DNA from 3 places in the Alloalcanivorax sp. C16-2 genome. Region 2 is predicted to be linked to each of the others. Evidence: predicted binding sites of a transcription regulator. Region 2 holds the regulator's gene; each other region holds the start of a gene.
The links. Region 2 encodes sigma-54, which starts transcription at its own class of promoters, with help from an activator protein. Its sites were predicted from a motif close to TGGCACNNNNNTTGCTNT; they were not measured.
Positions count from the first base shown of each region.

Region 1: a site for sigma-54 is predicted at 1,324-1,341, ahead of glnL (nitrogen regulation protein NR(II)). Genes of this name have one in related genera too.
Region 3: a site for sigma-54 is predicted at 1,633-1,650, ahead of ACLD02_RS14180 (MSMEG_0572/Sll0783 family nitrogen starvation response protein). Genes of this name have one in related genera too.

Region 1 is NZ_JBKFTL010000004.1:142,193-145,414, forward strand. Features, by position in the region: gene ntrC (nitrogen regulation protein NR(I)) at 1-208, opposite strand, end outside; gene glnL (nitrogen regulation protein NR(II)) at 205-1,314, opposite strand; gene ACLD02_RS15965 (DUF4124 domain-containing protein) at 1,445-2,158, opposite strand; gene glnA (glutamate--ammonia ligase) at 2,357-3,222, opposite strand, start outside.
Region 2 is NZ_JBKFTL010000002.1:621,690-624,911, forward strand. Features, by position in the region: gene lptB (LPS export ABC transporter ATP-binding protein) at 1-615, shown strand, start outside; gene ACLD02_RS13135 (RNA polymerase factor sigma-54) at 739-2,193, shown strand; gene hpf (ribosome hibernation-promoting factor, HPF/YfiA family) at 2,239-2,538, shown strand; gene ptsN (PTS IIA-like nitrogen regulatory protein PtsN) at 2,562-3,035, shown strand; gene rapZ (RNase adapter RapZ) at 3,059-3,222, shown strand, end outside.
Region 3 is NZ_JBKFTL010000003.1:114,705-117,926, forward strand. Features, by position in the region: gene ACLD02_RS14170 (MSMEG_0568 family radical SAM protein) at 1-61, opposite strand, end outside; gene ACLD02_RS14175 (Nit6803 family nitrilase) at 18-1,058, opposite strand; gene ACLD02_RS14180 (MSMEG_0572/Sll0783 family nitrogen starvation response protein) at 1,069-1,551, opposite strand; gene ACLD02_RS14185 (PLP-dependent aminotransferase family protein) at 1,807-3,207, shown strand.

The DNA of each region.
Region 1 (3,222 bases), on a different contig from region 2:
GGATCTTGAGCATGCGCAGGCCGTCGGTGCCGGGCATGCGCACATCGGAAATCAGCACGTCCGGCTCCGGGCCGCCCTCGTCGAGACGGTTCAGGGCTTCGTCGGCGTCCTCGAAGCAGGCCAGTTGGTACCCCTCCTGACTGAGGGCTTTCTCGAGCACCCAGCGAATGGAACGGTCATCGTCGATCACCCAGATGGTAGCCGTCATGATCCATTGCTCTCCGTTGTGTCCAGCGGTTCCATGGGCAGCAGCAGGCTGAACAGGGTTCGCCCGGGTTCGCTCTCGCACTCAATCAGACCCTGGTGCTGACTGATGATCGACTGGGCGATGGACAGGCCCAGCCCGGAGCCATTGGCACGGCCGCTGACCATGGGATAGAAAATTGTTTCCTGCAGGTCCTTGGGAATCCCCGGACCGTTGTCCTCGATGTCCACGCGCAGCACCAGCCGGTGGCGCTGGGCGCCGATGGTGAACTGGCGCAGCACGCGGGTGCGCATCACCACCCGGGCGTTCTCGGTGCCCGCTTCCAGCAGCGCCTGCATGGCGTTGCGCATCAGATTGAGCAGCACCTGGATCAGTTGATCCCGGTCGGCGGTGACATCCGGCAGGCTGACGTCGTAATCGCGCACCAGGGCCACCCCTTCCGGGTATTCGGCGAGCAGTAGCTGGCGCACGTGCTCCAGGCATTCATGCACGTTCACCGGCGCGAAGGCCGGCGGCTTGCGCGGCCCCAGCATGCGATCCGCCACCGAGCGCAGGCGGTCCGCCTCATCGATGATCACCCGGGTGTACTCCGCCAGTTCCGGGTCCGGCAGGGCCCGCTCCAGCAACTGGGCGGCACCGCGGATGCCCCCCAGCGGATTCTTGATCTCATGGGCCACGCCTCGCACCAGGGCCCGGGTGGCCTGATGGGCATGGATCAGCCCCTCCTCCCGGGTAATGCGCAGCAGCCGGTCCAGGGACTGCATTTCAATCAACAGCGCCATGGCCTGGCCCGGTTCATGGATCGGACTGACGCTGTAGTCGACCACCGCCTGCTGGCCGGGCGCCACATTGAGCTTGGCCTCCCGGCGGGTGAAGGGATGCCCCTCCTCGATGCACTGTTTCAGTGCGGACCGGGCTTCCTCGTCGTCGAAGAAGTAATCCGGCAGCCGCTGCCCGAGTACGCGGGCGGCGCTGGTGGACAGCAGCATTTCCGCCGCCGGATTGAGGTAGCGCACGCGCAGGTCGTCGTCGAGCATCATCACCGCCGTGCGGAGGTGGTCGAGCAATCGTTTCTGCAGCACCGTGTCTGAATTCATCATTCGGCCCATAACAGGGCATAAGCAATTATCAGGCCACCCGTCATGGGGCTCGAAGGCCCCGGGAACGGGCGACCCGGCGGGTCGTCTCGGTGCAGTGTAGAAAGAAGAGGCGGGGAATGCACCGATTTGGTGCGAATTATCAGCGCGTGGCGCGCGTCGCCGGCGCTCCCAGGGCACCGGCGGCGCCCCGTTGCGCGGCACTCCCGCCCTTGGCGCTGCCTCCGGCGGCGGCGGCGCCCCCCCGTTGCGCGGCGCCGCCCACGGACGGCAGCCCACCGCCGGCGCCAGCGCCGTCGGCGGCACTGACCCGGTGCACATAGAGGGTGATCGGATCGGAAGTGATCAGGATCCGCCCCTGGGAATCCTTGATCACCGCGCGCAGGGAATGGGTGCCCGGGTCGGGAAAGTCCAGGGAGAGGCCCTGCACCGGCGTGCCATTGTCGATCAACTCCACCCGATGGCCCTCCGGCGGACGCGGCTCCACCCGCACTTCTATCGTCACCGGGTTATCCTGGGGAAGGCGCACCGTGGCCTGGTTGGCGGGGCTGACGATGGTGAGACTCCGGTAACCGTTGAAGTCCGTGGCGTCCGGCCCACGCCGCGGGTCGCTCGCCCGGTCGTCGTCCGGGGCGCGCGGAATGGCGTCCTCCCGGGGCCGGGGGCTGTCCATGGTGTTGGTGGGGCCGACGCTCACCGGCTCGGCGCCGCTGTTTTCCGGCGGGTTATCGGTAAACACCACATTGCCGTTCTCATCCACTACCCGGTAGATGCCCGCGGACGGCGCGGCGTCCGTGTCGGTCTGGGCCAGCGCCGCCAGCGGCAGCAGGATCAACAGCAGCGGCCAGGTTTTCATGGCATTCCCCCGAATAAGACGATGCCCCGATTCTGCGGCCTGCCCACCCCCGAAAAAAGGGCCCCCGCCACAAAAAAATGGTTCATCGCGCTTTGACGGAAAGTCTCGCTCCAGTCGGGGCGCGACTTTCCGTCAAAGCGCGATAAACCAAAAAACCCCGCCGGAGCGGGGTTTTTCGTGGTGCCTCGGGGCGAACCCTTAGCAGCTGTAGTACATATCGAACTCGACCGGGTGCGGGGTCATGTTCAGGCGCTCGATCTCTTCGCGCTTGAGCTCGATGTAGCCTTCCAGCATGTCCTTGGTGAACACGTCGCCCTGGGTCAGGAAGTCCTGATCCGCTTCCAGGGCGTCCAGCGCCATGGTCAGGGTATGCGCCACGGTCGGGATGTCCTTGGCTTCCTCGGCCGGCAGGTCGTACAGATCCTTGTCCATGGCGTCGCCCGGGTGGATCTTGTTCTTGATGCCGTCCAGGCCGGCCATCATCAGCGCGGCGAAGCACAGGTACGGGTTGGCGGACGGGTCCGGGAAGCGGGTCTCGATGCGACGCGCTTTCGGGTTGCTCACCCACGGAATGCGGATGGAAGCGGAGCGGTTACGGGCGGAGTACGCCAGCATTACCGGGGCTTCGAAGCCGGGCACCAGACGTTTGTAGGAGTTGGTGGAGCCGTTGGTGAAGGCGTTCAGCGCGCGGGCGTGCTTGATCACACCGCCGATGTAGAACAGCGCTTCCTCGGACAGGCCCGCGTACTCGTCACCGGCGAACAGGTTCTTGCCGTCTTTGGCCAGGGACATGTGCACGTGCATACCGGAGCCGTTGTCACCGATCAGCGGCTTGGGCATGAAAGTGGCGGTTTTGCCGTAGGCGTGGGCCACGTTGTGCACGCAGTACTTGAGGATCTGCACTTCGTCGGCTTTCTTGGTGAGGGTGTTGGCGCCCACACCGATCTCGCACTGGCCGGCGGTGCCCACTTCGTGGTGGTGCACTTCGATTTCCAGACCCATCTGCTCCATGGCCGCGCACATGGCGCCACGCAGGTCGTGCAGGCTGTCCACCGGGGGAACCG
Region 2 (3,222 bases):
AACGGCGCCGGCAAGACCACCTGCTTCTACATGATCGTGGGGCTGGTGGCCGCCGACGCCGGTCGCATCGAGATCAACGGCAACGACATCACCCACCTGCCCATGCACGGTCGCGCCCAGCGCGGCATCGGCTACCTGCCCCAGGAGGCGAGCATCTTCCGCCGCCTGACCGTGGAGCAGAACATCATGGCGATCCTGGAAACCCGCAAGAACCTGTCCAACGAAGAGCGCAAGGAGCGCCTGGAGAACCTGCTCCAGGAGTTCCATATCGACCACATTCGCGACTCCATGGGCATGAGCCTGTCCGGCGGCGAGCGGCGGCGCGCGGAAATCGCCCGCGGCCTGGCCACGGACCCGGATTTCATCCTGCTCGACGAACCCTTCGCCGGGGTCGACCCGATCTCCGTGAACGATATCAAAGGCATCATCCGCCACCTCAAGGATCGCGGCATCGGCGTGCTGATCACCGACCACAATGTGCGGGAAACTCTGGACATCTGCGACACGGCCTATATTGTCAGTACCGGGCACATCATCGCCGAGGGCGATTCGTCCTCCATCCTGGGTAACCAGCAGGTTCGGGATGTCTACCTTGGGGCGGACTTCCGGCTCTGAGAGCCGGCTCCCCGCCCTACACCCTCCTCCCCCAAAACGCAATACCTGGCATGATTATTGCTTAATCTGATTTGATGCTGCTATGCTGCCGGTCTTCGCGAGAACAATGACCTCACAGGCAGCATGAAACCCACCCTACAACTGCAAATCGGCCAGCAGCTCACCATGACGCCCCAGCTGCAACAGGCGATCCGCCTGCTGCAACTGTCGACGCTGGACCTGCGCATGGAGATCCAGCAGGCGGTGGAAAACAACCCGCTGCTGGAGCTGGAGGACGGCGCCGAGGACTTCTCCGCCGATGATTCGGACGGCGACGCCGACGGCGATCTCGACCTGGAGCGCGATGACGCCCTCGATGACCTGGTCGAGGGCCAGGTGGAAACCGACAGTGACTGGGACGACCTCTACGTGGGCCAGAGCAGCGCCGGTTCCAGCGGTGAAGGTGACGACGCCGATGCCTGGCAGCAGCGCCACGCCAACCCGGTAACCCTGCTTGAGCACCTGGAATGGCAGCTCAACCTGACCCCGATGAGCGACCGCGACCGGGTGATCGCGCAGATCATTCTCGAAGCCCTGGACGAACGCGGTTACGTAACGGTATCCCTGGCCGACCTGCTGACCACCGCGGAAACCCAGATCAACGACCCGGACGACCCGGTGGAAGAGGACGAGGTGGTGGCCGTGCTGCACCGGCTGCAGCAATTCGATCCGGTGGGCGTGGCCAGCCGCGACCTGGCCGAGTGTCTGGGCGTGCAATTGGCACAATTGCCGGGGGACACCGAACACCTGGGCACCGCCCGGGCCATCCTCGACCATCAGGAACTGCTTGAGAAACACGACTACGCCGGCCTGCGCCGCACCCTCGGCGTGGGCGAGGCGGACCTGGTCGCGGCCCTGGCGGTGCTGCGTACCCTGGACCCCGCGCCCGGGCAACAGATCGGTGGCGAAGAGGTGGATTACGCCGTGCCCGACGTGGTGGTGCGCGCCCATCGCGGCGGCTGGCGGGTGGAACTCAACGAGGAAGTGCTGCCCAAGGTCAACCTGCATGCCCAGTACGCCCACATGGCCCGCCAGGTAGGCGGTGAAGACGGCCAGTACCTGCGTAACTGCATGCAGGAAGCCAAGTGGTTCCTGAAAAGCCTGCAAAGCCGCAACGACACCCTGCTCAAGGTGGCCAGCCGCATCGTCGAGGTCCAGCAGGACTTCTTCAACTACGGCGAGGAGGCCATGAAACCGCTGGTCCTGGCCGACATCGCCGAGGCGGTGGAAATGCACGAATCCACCATCAGCCGGGTCACCAACCAAAAATTCATGCTGACTCCCCGGGGCGTGTTCGAACTTAAGTACTTCTTTTCCAGCCATGTGGACACGGACGGCGGCGGTGAGTGTTCCTCCACGGCCATTCGTGCCATCATTAAGAAGCTGGTCGCCGCCGAGAACCCTCGCAAGCCGCTCAGCGACAACAAGCTGGCGAACCTGCTCAACGACCAGGGTATCAAGGTGGCGCGCCGCACCGTCGCCAAGTACCGAGAGGCGATGCGAATCCCGTCCTCCAGCGCGCGTAAGCGACTGGTTTGAACGGTAAAAAAGGACATCTCTTTCAATAGAGAGAAGGAGCCAGCTATGCAAATCAACCTCAGTGGCCACCACCTGGATATCACCGACGCCCTGCGTGACTATGTGGACGAGAAATTCTCCAAACTGGAACGCCACTCCGACCAGATCACCAGCATCCAGGTGATCCTGTCGCCGGAGCCCAAGTCCCACAAGGCGGAATCCACCATCCACATTTCCGGTGCCGACCTGTTCGCCACCGCCCACGCGGACGACATGTACGCGGCCATTGACGCCCTGACCAGCAAGCTGGACCGGCAAATCCTCAAACACAAGGAAAAGACCGTGGGCCGTAAGCACGGCCACTAGGTCCGACCCGACAGACCCTGACTATGCGAGTACGTGAACTGCTCACCGAAGACCGCACCTACGACGAGGTAGCGGTTACCAGCAAAAAACGGTTGCTCGATCAGATCGCCCAGCTGGCCGCGGCCAGCTGTGGTGGTCTTAACGAGCAAGAAGTCTTCGACGCCCTGGTGGCCCGGGAAAAACTGGGTTCCACCGGCATCGGCGAGGGCATCGCCATCCCCCATTGCCGGCTCGGCCACTGCGACGCCGCCGTGGGGCTGCTGTTGAAATTGGCGGAGCCGGTGGACTTCGATGCCGTGGATGGCCGCCCGGTGGATCTTGTGTTCGTGCTCCTGGTGCCCGAACAGAACCCGGAACAGCATCTCAAGACGCTCAGCCACCTGGCCAACCTGTTCAACGACGACGACTATCGTGACGATCTGCGCCATGCCAGGGGCAGCCACCATCTTTACCAGACGGCGGTGGAGTCGGAAGCGGAAATACGCCTGGCCTCCTGATCACACCGGAACCGTCGCGCCTTATGAAACTGACCATCCTCAGCGGTCGCTCCGGCTCGGGCAAGACCACCGCCCTGCAAGCGCTGGAAGACCATGGCTATTACTGCGTGGACAACCTGCCCCTTGGCCTGTTGCCTACCCTCGCCGCCCAACTCCAGAATGAGGAACACGCCCTGGAACGGGTCGC
Region 3 (3,222 bases), on a different contig from region 2:
CGCCCCGGGTCTGCAGCTCATTGATGAGCCGCTGATTGAAGCGGGTACTCTTGCTGCTCATGCTCATCGCTCCCGATGGAGGCCCCGGCGGCGTCGCCGCGCGGGCCGTGAAGGTCGTGCAAATCGTTCAGGTCATGAACGGGGGCCGCCGGACGGCGGTCGATCAGCAGACTCAGTAATTCCGGGCGGGCGTAATGCCCCACGGAATCCATCATCCGCTTGCGCTTGAGAATCAGGGCCATGTCCAGGTCCGCCACGCACAGCCCCTCGCCCTCGGTGACCGGCTCGCCCAGCACCTTGCCCTCCGGCGACACGATCATCGTCATGCAACCGCCGCGCAGGGCCTTTTGTTGGGCCGGGTCGTCGGTGATGGCGCTGATCTGGTGGTCCTCCAGCCAGCCGGTGGCGTTGACCACGAAGCAGCCGGACTCGGCGGCGTGATGGCGCATGGCCGCCTCGATCTGATCGGCGAACACCGGCCCCACCATGGAGCCGGGAAACTGGGCGCAGTGGATTTCCTCGTGCTGGGTCATCAGCGCGTAGCGGGCCAGCGGGTTGTAATGCTCCCAGCAGGCCAGCGCGCCAATCCGGCCCACGGCGCTGTCCACCACTTGCAGGCCACTGGCGTCGCCCTGACCCCAGATCATGCGTTCGTGGTAGGTGGGGGTGATCTTGCGACGTTTGAGCAACAGCCGACCGTCGCCGTCCAACACCACCTGGGTGTTGTAGAGCGTGCCCCGGTCCCGTTCGTTGACGCCCAGCACCACCACCATGCCGTGGTGGCGGGCGCGCTCGGCGACCCGGTCGATCTCCCGGCCCGGCACCGTCACCGCCCGCTGGTACAGGGCGAGATGGTCCGGGCCGGAGAGCGCCGGGGGGCGCACGAACGAGAAGTAGGGGTAGTAGGGCACCAGGGTTTCGGGGAAAACGAGCAATTGCACACCCTGTTCGGCGGCGTCGTCGATCCACTCGCGGACCTTGTCCAGGGTGCCGCCGGCGGTCTCCAGATCCGGCGCGATTTGCGCCGCCGCCGCCCGTACCATCCTTGCCTCGCTCATGGCGCCCTCCTTACAGGGTCCAGGTGTCGAGGATGAAGGCGTTGTCCCGGCGGTGCAGCAGCACCAGGTCGAGCACGTCCAGAGGATTGATTGGTGTTATCCCCTCAATCAATGATGGCTCGCCATGGCCGTAAAGAGCCTGCAACGCGAACCGGCAGGCATACACCTTGCCGCCTTCGCCCATGAATTTGGTGAGCTGGTTGTTGACCGCCAGATGGCCCGGGAAGGCCTCGTCGCCCAGGGTCGGGAAACCCCGCTGCAAGCCCAGGGTGACACCGGGGCCGTACAGCAGCACCGAGGTATCAAACCCCTTGCGCAGCAGGCGCGTCGCCTGAAGCATGTTGACCAGGCCAATGGAGCCTTCGAACGCCACGGTATGGAAGGTTACCAGCGCCTTCTCGCCGGGTTCCGCCTTGACGTCCTCGAACACCTTCTCTTCGTAGTCGACGAAGAAATCGCCTTTTTGATGCGCTGCTTTTTCTACGGTGGGCATAGCCGCCTCCCTCTGCGTATGTCGTATGTCGCGCACCGGCGCGGGGCGCCGGCGCATGGCCCGGGATCGGGCACTCAAACAACTGCAATCAAGATGCCAATCAAGTATTAAATTGATTGATTGGTTTGGGCTGTTGTGGCCCAATGGGCGGCGTTTGGCCGGGGTATGCGGACGGCGCCTCGGGCCGGCGACCAATCAAAGCGGTACGCGGCGCCGGACATCCCCCGGCGCCGGTGAACAACCCTGGTGCAGAGCATGACCATCGATAGTGCGAAAAAGGACGGCTGGCGGCCGCAACTCAAAACCGGCGGCAAGGCGGTCTACCTGCGCATCGCCGACGCCATCGGCGACGATATCCTGGCCGGTCGGCTTACCGTGGGTGAACGACTGCCGCCGCTGCGTGACCTGGCGGCGGCGCTTAACCTCAACTACGCCACCGTGTCGCGGGCCTACAACGAGGCCCAGCGGCGCGGGTTGATCTACTCGCGGGTGGGGCAGGGGTCCTTTGTCTGCCAGCCGGGCCGGCTCAGCCGGCGTAGCGCCAGCGCCGCCCGCGCCGTGGACATGACCATGAATCTGCCGCCGGAGCCTCGCGACCCGCTGCTGCGAGAGCGCATGGAAGCGGGCCTGCGAGCCCTGGGGCCGGATCTGCAGCCGCTGATGCGTTACCAGGAGTTCGGTGGGTCCGCCGAGGACCGGGACGCGGCGGTGGCCTGGCTGCAACGCCGGCCCCTGCGCGTCAGCGAGGACCGGGTGCTGGTGTGCCCGGGGGTGCAGAGCGCGCTGCTGGCGGTGCTCGGCAGCCTGGCGCGGCCCGGCGACGTGGTGCTGTGCGAGTCCCTGACCTATCCGGGTCTGCGCGCCATCGCCGGCCAGCTCGGCATCCGCCTGGTGGGGTTGCCGCTGGATGACGACGGTTTCGACCCGGACGCGCTGGCGCGGTTGTGCGCCGAACACCACCCCAAGGCGCTGTACTGCAACCCGGTGCTGCTCAACCCGGCGGCGGTGACGCTCAGCGAGGAACGCCGCCACCGGGTGGCGCAGATCGCCCGCAAGCACAACCTGCCGATCATCGAGGACGACGCCTATGGTTTGCTGCCCAGCCACCGACCGCCGGCCCTGGCCAGCCTGGTGCCGGAGCTGACCTACTATCTGTGCGGATTCAGTAAATCCCTGGGGGCCGGGCTGCGCGTGGCCTACCTGGCGTTGCCCTCGGCCCGGGTGCGGTCCCGGCTCACGGTGACCCTGCGTGCCACCACCGTGATGGCCTCGCCGATCACCGCCGCGCTGGCCTCCTGCTGGGTGCAGGACGGCACCGCCGATCTGGCGCTGTCGCTGACCCGCCAGGAATCCCAGGCCCGCCAGGCGCTGGTCACCGAGATTCTCGCCGGCGCCGATTACCGCTCTCATCCGGAGGCGTTCCATGTGTGGTTGAAGATGCCCGAGGCCTGGAGCCGGGTGGCGTTCGCCGCCCGGCTGCGCGCCCAGAACATCAACGTGGTGGTCAGCGACGCCTTCGCCGTCAATGGCAAGCCGCCGGAGGCGGTGCGCCTGTGCCTGGGCGGTCCCGCCAGCCGTCAGGACCTGGCCCAGGCCCTGCATCTGATCGCCGACGCTCTGGAACAGCCGGGCGCCGCCAGCGCCGGCTTTTTTTGAGCGAAACCCCGGGGC